Regions from separate parts of the Chryseobacterium phocaeense genome, predicted to be linked through region 3. Evidence: riboswitches for the same ligand, from Rfam matches in the RefSeq annotation. Region 3 holds a riboswitch; each other region holds the start of a gene.
What was found. Region 3 has a riboswitch for S-adenosylmethionine ahead of B7E04_RS02355 (TonB-dependent receptor plug domain-containing protein). Riboswitches for the same ligand answer to the same signal wherever they lie in the genome.
Positions count from the first base shown of each region.

Region 1: linked by a shared signal. The riboswitch ahead of B7E04_RS05415 (SusC/RagA family TonB-linked outer membrane protein) and the one ahead of B7E04_RS02355 (TonB-dependent receptor plug domain-containing protein) in region 3 are both predicted to bind S-adenosylmethionine.
Region 2: linked by a shared signal. The riboswitch ahead of B7E04_RS06160 (alpha/beta fold hydrolase) and the one ahead of B7E04_RS02355 (TonB-dependent receptor plug domain-containing protein) in region 3 are both predicted to bind S-adenosylmethionine.

Region 1 is NZ_LT827014.1:868,007-871,291, forward strand. Features, by position in the region: gene B7E04_RS05410 (hypothetical protein) at 1-780, shown strand, start outside; SAM riboswitch class I at 1,026-1,123, shown strand; gene B7E04_RS05415 (SusC/RagA family TonB-linked outer membrane protein) at 1,207-3,285, shown strand, end outside.
Region 2 is NZ_LT827014.1:1,019,670-1,022,954, forward strand. Features, by position in the region: gene B7E04_RS06155 (MGH1-like glycoside hydrolase domain-containing protein) at 1-1,160, opposite strand, end outside; SAM riboswitch class I at 1,348-1,454, shown strand; gene B7E04_RS06160 (alpha/beta fold hydrolase) at 1,513-2,451, shown strand; gene B7E04_RS06165 (ACT domain-containing protein) at 2,453-3,285, shown strand, end outside.
Region 3 is NZ_LT827014.1:194,206-197,490, reverse strand. Features, by position in the region: gene B7E04_RS02360 (alpha-amylase family glycosyl hydrolase) at 1-271, shown strand, start outside; SAM riboswitch class I at 1,221-1,330, shown strand; gene B7E04_RS02355 (TonB-dependent receptor plug domain-containing protein) at 1,425-3,285, shown strand, end outside.

The DNA.
Region 1 (3,285 bases), 670 kb from region 3:
GGGATTACACTTTCCCCAAGTACTTATACCGCCGGGGTTCCTTATACAGGGACCATGAATGTACCTTACATCGGTGGAAACGGAGGAGTATATACCTCTCAGGTCATCGGTCCTGTAAACGGACTTACGGCAACATTATCTGCAGGGAATTTTAATTCCGGATCCGGAGTACTAAGCTATACGGTGTCAGGAACACCTACAGTGACGAGTCCTACACCAACGACTTTTCCCCTAACAATCGGAGGAAAAAGCTGCAGTGCTATCGTAGGTGCCGGAGATGGGATTTCTCCTGGGGATCTGGTATTTTATCATTCTTCCATTCCCCGTAAGTCGGCCTCTTTCCTGTTGAGCCAGTATCTTACGGACCTTCCGGTACTGAATAACACCTTCAGGATTGATGCATTTATCACATCGCCCGGTGCTTTCGACGGAACAGGAGCGAGTACCAATATGGATCCGCGACTCTATAATATCACTTCTTCCAATGCGAAAGTCTGGGTTTCTGAAGTGTCTACCCATACGGGGGATTCCCATGGAGCCAACCTGGTGATTTTCCCTAACAATTATGCGCAATTTGATGACGGGGTTTATCTTACGCAGGGAAGAAATGAAACGGTAACTTTTGATGTGACTACGGCTGATAATAAATGGTACCGCGTGTATTATGTGCTTCGTGTTGATAATAAATCTTTTACCGGAAGCAATGGTAATGTAACAACAGATTCAATTACTGCTGACAATACATTGGAGGTTTTTATTTCAATTCAGAGATTGTATTAATCTATTATAAAGTGAAATTTTGTCGAATGGCTGTCTGTAAAAGGCAGCCATTTTTCTGTTGTTAAAATTATATTATATTTAATGATATATCTCATATTTTAACATTTCTCATTTTATGTAAACCTCTATTTTTAGTGCATTTATGATAAAATTAACTTTAGTTTTTATAAAATTATCATTAAAAATATTAAAGTCTACTTGTTTTGTGGACTAATTGTTTTTAGATTTGCAAACATATTTCGATCGGCTTATAAAGAAAGATGGAGGGAACTGACCCTGTGAAATCTTAACAACCTGCCCCGGAGCAAGGTGTTACATTCAGCCTTTAAAGGAAAAATAAGCATTTGGTTTATCGTATCTGTCGATGCCCTTTGCTGTCTTTTCTGCAAAGGGTTAATTTTTAATATATGATAAATAAAATTGATTATGATTAGCAAAGGTTTAATTAATTCTAAAGCCTGGATTCCCCCGGTAGCTGTATTTTTTCTGGGAATATTCAGTGCCCATGCACAGGAAGTAAAGCCGAAAAAAGATACCATCAGAGAAAAAGAAATTGATGAAGTAGTCGTGATTGCTTATGGGAAAGCAAAAAGAACAAGCTATACGGGTTCAGTGGCTACCATTTCAAGTGATAAGATCAATAACAGGCCGGTTACCAATATTACCAAAGCCCTCGAAGGGCAGGTTCCGGGTGTTCAGGCAGTAAGTGCTTCCGGACAGCCTGGTGCCACAGCCTCTGTACGGATCAGGGGAGTGGGTTCTATCAGCGCTTCAAGTGATCCGTTGTATGTTGTGGATGGAATTCCTTTTGACGGAAATATCAATTCCATCAGCCCGAATGATATTGAGTCCATTAGCGTCCTGAAAGATGCTACGGCCAGTTCCCTTTATGGTTCCAGAGGAGCCAACGGTATCATCATTATCACCACGAAATCCGGTAAAAAAGGAGAATCGAGGATTAATTTTAATATCAGCCAGGGATTTTCAGACAGAGCGGTAAAAGATTACAAACAGGTAAGCACCGATGAATATTTCCAGTTGTATTGGGAAGCATTGAGAAACGGATACAAATCCGGACAGATCACTGCTCAGCAGGCAGGGCAGATGGCCAGTGACAATCTGGTGACTGCCCTGGGAATCAATCCTTACGGAACCGGTTTCCCCAATCCTGTCGGTACCGACGGAAAGCTCGTGCCGGGCGCAAAAGCACTGTGGAATGATGACTGGAGAGATATTCTTCAGCGCACAGCTTCCAGAAGCCAGGTGGATTTTGATATCAGCGGAGGCAGTGAGAAAAGTAATTATTTCTTTTCATTAGGGTATCTTGATGACAAAGGGATTGCGATTGAGTCCGGTTTCCAGAAATTTGCGACCAGATTAAAAATTAATTCAGAAGTTAAAAAATGGCTGAATGCAGGGGTGAACCTAAGCTATACGAACAGTATTCAGAATGCGCCGCCATCCTCGGATTCAAGAACCGACAATATTATTAATGCGGCCAGAGTGATTCCTTCCTTCTATCCCTATTATGAAAGAAATGCTGACGGGAGCTACCGATATGATGCAGACGGAAACAGGATTTATGATTTCGGAAAATACAGGCCGACAAGTGCATTGCAGAACCAGAATGCCGCGGCAACGCTTCCTCTTGATAAAAACGAAAATAAGGAGGATAACTTTTCAGGGAAAGGATTTTTAGATTTTACGTTTCTCCCGGAGCTGAAATTTAAAACCAGTTTTTCTGTTGATTTAGTGAATTACAATGGTCATTATTATTCCAACCCATTGATCGGGCAGGGAAGTGAAACCGGTGGTTCGGTAACGAAATCAAACAGCAGAACGCTTTCTTATACGACCAGTAATATCCTGACTTTTGACAAGAAACTGGGAAAACATCACCTGAATGTTCTGGCAGGCCAGGAATTTTATAAATATGATTATCAAACCTTATCCGGCTCCAGAAGCCAGTTTTCGCTGCCTTACTATTATGAGCCGGACGCAGCCGCTTTGTTGGGAAGCTTCAGCGGAAACAGCGACAAATTTTCCCTGTTGAGTTTCTTAGGTAGAGCAGAATATGACTTTAACAACAAGTATTTCTTTTCTGTATCAGGAAGGGCAGACGGTTCTTCCAGGTTCTTTGCCGATAACCGCTGGGGGAAATTCTGGTCAGTGGGAGGTTCATGGAAAGCTTCCAATGAAGATTTTATCAAAAATCTGAATGTTTTCAACCAATTGACACTGCGTGCAAGTTACGGAGGACAAGGGAACGATAAGCTCCGCAGACCTAACGGATCTTCACTGTATTATGCTTACCAGGAATTATATAAATTTTACAATAACCTTGGCGAGCCGGGAACCGTTCTCGAAAAAATTCAGACGAATGATGTAAAATGGGAAACCAATCTTAATTTAAACATAGGACTTGAGTTCGCCGTTCTGAATAACCGGGTAAAAGGAAATGTGGAATATTTCAAAAGGAAAAGTCAGGACCTTTTGTTTAATATG
Region 2 (3,285 bases), 830 kb from region 3:
AAATTTCTGGGAGCTTCATGGTTTGGATCACCTTTCAGCCATTTTCCTACGTTATAATGATAGAACTGCTTATTCCATAAAAGTCCTGCAAAAGCCTGTCGCTGTACGTTTCTTTCATCTTCATTCGTGGTTTCACTCTGGATTTCGTGATAAAACTCGTCTGTTTCAGCAATACGCGTAGCAAAAATTTTATCAAAGCTTTCAAAAGGTTCATCAATTTCGTCAGGACACAGCCTGAAATCGAAGGTTTTGGACTGGCCGGCTCCGATGATTTCATCTATAATAAAAGAAGCTTTGGTTCCCCGCTTTTCCGGATTTACCGTATTGCTTCCGTATATAATATGATCATTAATACCATCTTTAAAGTACGTGTTTCCCGGATATGGAGCTCCGTATAATTTAGGCGTATTGGTTTCATTTTCGCAGAAGGCACTTTTAGCACCCAGATTTCTGGAATAGAATTTTTTGATTGAAATACTGTCGTGGTTAATGTCGATGCATCCGTCAAAAGAAGCATTCATCTGCGCTTTGTACGTGTTGTAGCCCCATTTCCAGTTATTCCTGAACCATGCCGTGGGAGCGATCACGATTGGCGCATCCTGTTGGCTCCTGTTGTGCACTGTTACTCTTGCAAGAATATCATTGTGATCAGCTTTACTGTATTCAATGAAAATATCAAAATACTCATCATTGTCAAAAATTCCCGTATCAAAAATCTCATATTCAGGTTCCTTTTTGCTGCGTCTTCCGTTTTCAGCAACAAGATCATCATAGGGAAAAGAGTTGATCGGGTACTTATACACCATCTTCATATAGCTGTGCGTAGGTGTATTGTCTAAATAATAAAAGATTTCCTTAATATCCTCTCCATGATTTCCCTGCGGATTGCTCAGCCCGAAAAAACGTTCTTTGATAATTTTGTCTTTCCGGTTCCAAAATGAAAAAGCGAAACAGAAGATCTGTTTCACATCTGAGATTCCTGCGATACCTTCTTCCCCCCAACGGTATGCGTAGCTTTCCGCATTATTGTGGTTGGCATAGTGCCAGGCATTCCCATTCGGGCTGTAGTCTTCACGTACATTTCCCCATTGACGGTTGCTGACGTATGGCCCCCAGTTTTTCCATTTAATATCTTGTAATCTTTCTTTTTCAGCAGTCATATCTCATCATTTTTTCAGTACGAAGGTAGTTTTTTTGAAAAATAATTCCAATTCCTTCCATCTGAATAATTCTTAACACTGCTCTGAAACACTTGTAATTACAGGCTTTTTGAATATTAAAAAATTTTTATTGCAAAATTTAAAAGAAAAAAACTATCTTTGCATCGCGTTCATTCAAATATTGAAAATGTTATCAAGAAAGGTTGAGGGATTAGACCCTGTGAAACCTTAGCAACCCTTTGTGCAAACAGAGAAGGTGCTACGTTCTACCAATTTATTTTGGACAGATAACTTACTGAAGTTCTTTTCAGCCATTTCCTGTGGCATTTTCAATTGTATTAAAATAATAGAATTGAAAACAGAACTAAACCATATTAATCTTTCGTATCAAACCCATTCCCAAAAGGAATACCATATCCCGTTGACTTATCAGATCTTCGGGAAAGACCTGTTTACGGCTCCTGTTGTACTCATCAATCATGCTTTGACCGGAAATTCAAATGTTTCCGGAGAAAAAGGCTGGTGGAAACAATTGATTGGAGAAAATCAGGTCATCGATACGAAGAAATATACCATTCTGTCTTTCAATATCCCCGGAAACGGATATGATCATTTTTTAATTGACGAATACGAAGACTTTACCCCTTCAGATATAGCAAAAATATTCCTGAAAGGTTTAGAAGCACTTCATATCAAAAATCTTTACGCCATTATCGGAGGCTCTCTCGGAGGAGGAATTGGCTGGGAAATGCTCGCTATACAACCACAGCTTTCGGAAATTTTTATTCCTATTGCATGTGATTTCAGAACACACGACTGGCTCCATGCCCAGTGCCTGGTTCAGAAATTCCTGTTGAATAGCAACGATAAACCCCTGCAGAAAGCAAGAATACATGCCATGCTGTGTTACAGAACCCCCCAATCTCTAAATGACAGATTTCAAAACAGATATCACCAAGGAAATCAGCGGCTGGAATCGGAAGACTGGCTGGTTTATCACGGAAATTCATTAAACGAAAGGTTTAGTTTGAAATCCTATAAGCTGATGAATCACCTGCTGATGAACATTAATACCAAAGAAGATCATCTGCAAAAGATCAGTGCACGAATGCACATGGTGGCTGTAGATACCGATCTTTTTTTTCCGGCTTCAGAAATCCGAATGTGCTTTGAGCAGCTGAAAGAAAAAGACAAAGAGGTTTTCTATCACGAAATACAGTCAATTCACGGGCACGATGCCTTCCTAATGGAATACGAACAATTAAATACTATCATAAAAAATATTTTGTAGAATGAAAAATGCTAACGAAATAAAGTTTTTAAAAAACAGATCAATTATCAAATTCGAAGGTGAAGATTTCTTAGGTGAAATCGGGATCGACGGAAGAATTTTTAAAGCCCTTACCTTAGCGAGAATCAGTGTAGGAGTGATCTCCCAGCAGGCCATTGAAAACGGGATCTCTATCCTGGTTAATGAAGCAGACGCAGAAAAAGCGGTAGCCTGTCTGATCGACGAGTTTGAAGCAGAAAGAAGATCCGGGAAAGTCTCGCAGATTTACAGCATCAATAATGTTTCCGTACTGGGATTTGTGGCGGAAGATTTTAATAAAGTGCTTGCTGAGCTGGCAAGGAATAATGTGTTTCCATTGCTTTTAAACCAGGTGTCAGGGGAAAACAGGGTGAATATAGTCGTGACTTCATCTCAGGATGAAAAAACGAAGAATGTCATCGAATCTGAGATCTTCAAAAAGCCTAAAACCGTTCACCTGGCCATCATTGGCCACGGAAATGTAGGAAAGACTTTGATAGAGCAGGTTTTACAGTCGTCGGAAGAAATTAAAAGACGTAAGAAAATAGATCTAAAAGTAGTGGCAGTAGCCAATTCAAGAAAAATTGCTTTCAATAAAAAAGGATTTAATGCAGACTGGAATGATGAGGTTTCAGTGGCAGAGCATCCGTCAAATGTTGAAGAGCTGATTAACTTTTCCAAAGAAAATCAGCTGGAAAACCTGATCGTAGTCGACAATACGGCAAGCAAAGATTTTGTGAAAAATTACCATGCTTTGGCTGAAAATGGTTTTGATCTGGTTTCATCCAATAAGATCTTCAATACCCTTCCCATCGA
Region 3 (3,285 bases):
ACTTTCAACGGTTGATGTAAATGCTGCACATAAACTGTCACTTCAGATTGCAGATAATCCTGTAAAGAACGGTTTAGCCAAATTAATCTATCACAAGGCTAAAAACGGGGAAATCACCATTTATGATATGAGCGGTAAAAAAATGGATTCGTTTAAACTCAATCAGGAAAGCGGAACCCATGAATTAAAAGCAGGTTACCCACCGGGAACCTACCTGGTTCATCTTCGTTCTGAGACGGGAGTTGCAATTCAGAAGATGATTATTAAATAATATAAAATCAAGGGGTAATGAAAATTATCCCTTGTTTATTTTTACCATAAAAGCCACAGATTGACATAAGATTTTGTCTGGGATAATTTTTACAATAGTGAGAAAATGACTTGGAAAATGGAGCGTTAAGAAAATTAATCCTGTGAACGTTAAGAAAATTCTACTGTTTGAGTGCGGCACGAATAATGTGTCGAAGCAGCAATGTGAAATCCGCACGAGTTTTAGAATTTTTAGAGAACAGGATTTATTTTTAGCGGAAGTTTCCAGTCTTGAATTTTTGATTCTTTGTTTTAAGACAAAAGAATAAGCCTGTTTTTATTAAGATATCTCACGCGGATTTTGCTGATAATGCAGATTTTTTTTAACTACAGATTTTCGAGATGCTTATGTTGTAAGCAGGCTGCTGGTTTGCAAACCAATTAATTTTATAATATTAAATTCAACGCAATTATCTGTTAAACTCTATGCCATCTGTAGTTAAAAAGCTTAACCGTAAAAGTGACAAGAGCTTTAAAAACCTAATGTTAAAAAATATACGCAAACATCCCGATACATCTGCTATATTTATGTAAATCGAAAAGCCATCTGTGAGTAATTTATGGTAGTGAGAAACCGACTTAGGAAAATGGAGCGTTAAGAAAATTAATCCTGTGAACGTTAAGAAAATTCTACTGTTTGAGTGCGGCACAAATACTGTACCGAAGCAGTACTGTTAAATCCGCACGAGTTTTAGAATTTTTAGAGAACAGGATTTATTTTTAGCGGAAGTTTCCAGTCTTGAATTTTTGATTCTTTTGTTTTAAGACAAAAGAATAAGCCTGTTTTTATTAAGATATCTCACGCGGACTTTGCAGATAACGCAGATTTTTTTTAACTACAGATTTCCGAGATGCCTTATGTTGTAAGCAGGCTTTTGGTTAATTCAAAATATTAGTCTACTTTTGCAGTAGATTTATCAAGAAAGGTGGAGGGATTTGGCCCTATGAAACCTTAGCAACCTGCACGTCTCTAAAAAGTGTAAAGGTGCTAATTCCAACCCGCTGACGGGGAAGATGAGAAAGTCAATATTCTGACAACAATTCCATTTCTTGAAGTCTTTTTTAGCTGCGGATGAGGTCCGCGGGGGATATTATTATTAATTTATAAGACAAAGATGAAAAAATTAAGCCTGTCTGTGATACTTCTGGGAGCGGTTTTGGTGAACGCACAGGAGCAGGAAAAAGGAACTCAGATTGAAGATGTAGTGATCGTAGGAAACCGGAATGCAAAGAGAACAAAGCTGGAAACACCGGTTCCGGTAGATATTATCAACATAGAAAAATTGCAGAAATCTGCGCCGCAGACTACAGTTCAGGATCTTCTGAATTATGTGATTCCGTCATTTAATTCGGTAAGACAGTCCGCTTCAGATGGTACGGAACATATTGATCCTGTCACGTTAAGAGGCATGGGGCCGGATCAGGTTCTGGTGCTGGTTAATGGAAAAAGAAGACATACCACTTCCCTGGTTAATTATCAGAACACCGTTGGAAACGGGTCTGTAGGAACGGATCTCAGTACAATTCCCGTTATTGCTATTGACCGGATTGAAGTATTGAGGGATGGCGCTGCAGCCCAGTACGGCTCTGATGCCATTGCGGGCGTGGTGAATATCATCCTGAAAAAAGATATTGGTGCATCAGCATCAGCTTCTTACGGAATCAGTGGAAGAAATGATGGCGAAACCTACCAGGCCGGCATCAATTACGGCTCTTCGCTGGGAAAAAAAGATTCTTACGTGAACCTTTCCTTACAGCTCAGCCACAGGGGAAAAACAACAAGAACCCAGAATCATGATCTGGATATTTTCGGGGATAATTTTGCCTATGAGTTTGCTGCTGATCCTTCTGCTGCAAGAGCTGCTGATGATCAGAAACTGGCTGAAAGAGGGCTGACCCGTGATGATTTTAATTTCCAGATCGGGGATGCGCAGATCAGACAGGCTCAGCTGTTTTTCAATTCGGAGTATCCTTTAAGTGAAAGCATCAAACTTTATTCTTTTGGGGGATTCAGCATTAAAGAAGGAAAAGGCTTTGGGTTCAGAAGGCTGCCGGGTGAAAAATCCAATGTTGTAGAATCCATTTATCCAAACGGGTTTCAGGCTTCATTGGGATCCCAGATCTACGATTTTTCCTATGCTGTGGGAGCCAAATATAATGTGAACAACTGGCTGGTAGATCTAAGCAATACATTCGGAAGCAATACCTTCAATTATAATGTAAACAATACCAATAATGCTTCATTAGGAGCAAAATCCCCTACAAATTTCTATGCAGGAGCGCACAGTTTTCTTCAGAATACGGTAAATCTTGATGTTTCTAAAAATCTGAATCAGTTTAATATTGCATTCGGTGGAGAATTCCGCTTTGAACAGTACCAGATCAAACCCGGAGATGAAGCCTCTTATACGAGGTACGATGTGAATGGAAATCCTGCCGGTCCGGGATCTGTAGTGGAAGGAAATGGAGGATCACAGTCGTTTATCGGGTTCTCTCCTGATAATGCCCTGAAAAAATCCAGACACTCGACAGCCGTATATGCGGATATATCTTATGATTTGGCTAAAAAATTAAACATAGACCTTGCCGGAAGATTTGAAAATTATTCGGATTTTGGAAATACCCTGAATGGAAAACTGGCCGTAAGATATGAATTTGTAAAAAACTATGCGGTGAGAGCGGCTATAGGAACGGGTTTCAGAGCGCCATCACTCCAACAGCAGTATTTTAACAATTCCTACGCAGATATTGCAACTTCAGGCTCCGGAATTGTCACCAAAGGTATTTTCAGGAATGATAGTGATGCGGCCCGCGCACTTGGATTTGATAAGCTTAAGCAGGAAACTTCAGTGAACGCCAGTGCAGGATTCACGCTGAAGCCGGTGAACAGACTTTCTGTTACGGTGGACGGATACTGGATCAAAGTAAAAGACAGGATCGTGATCACCAGCAATATTACAGACCCCAGACTGGAGC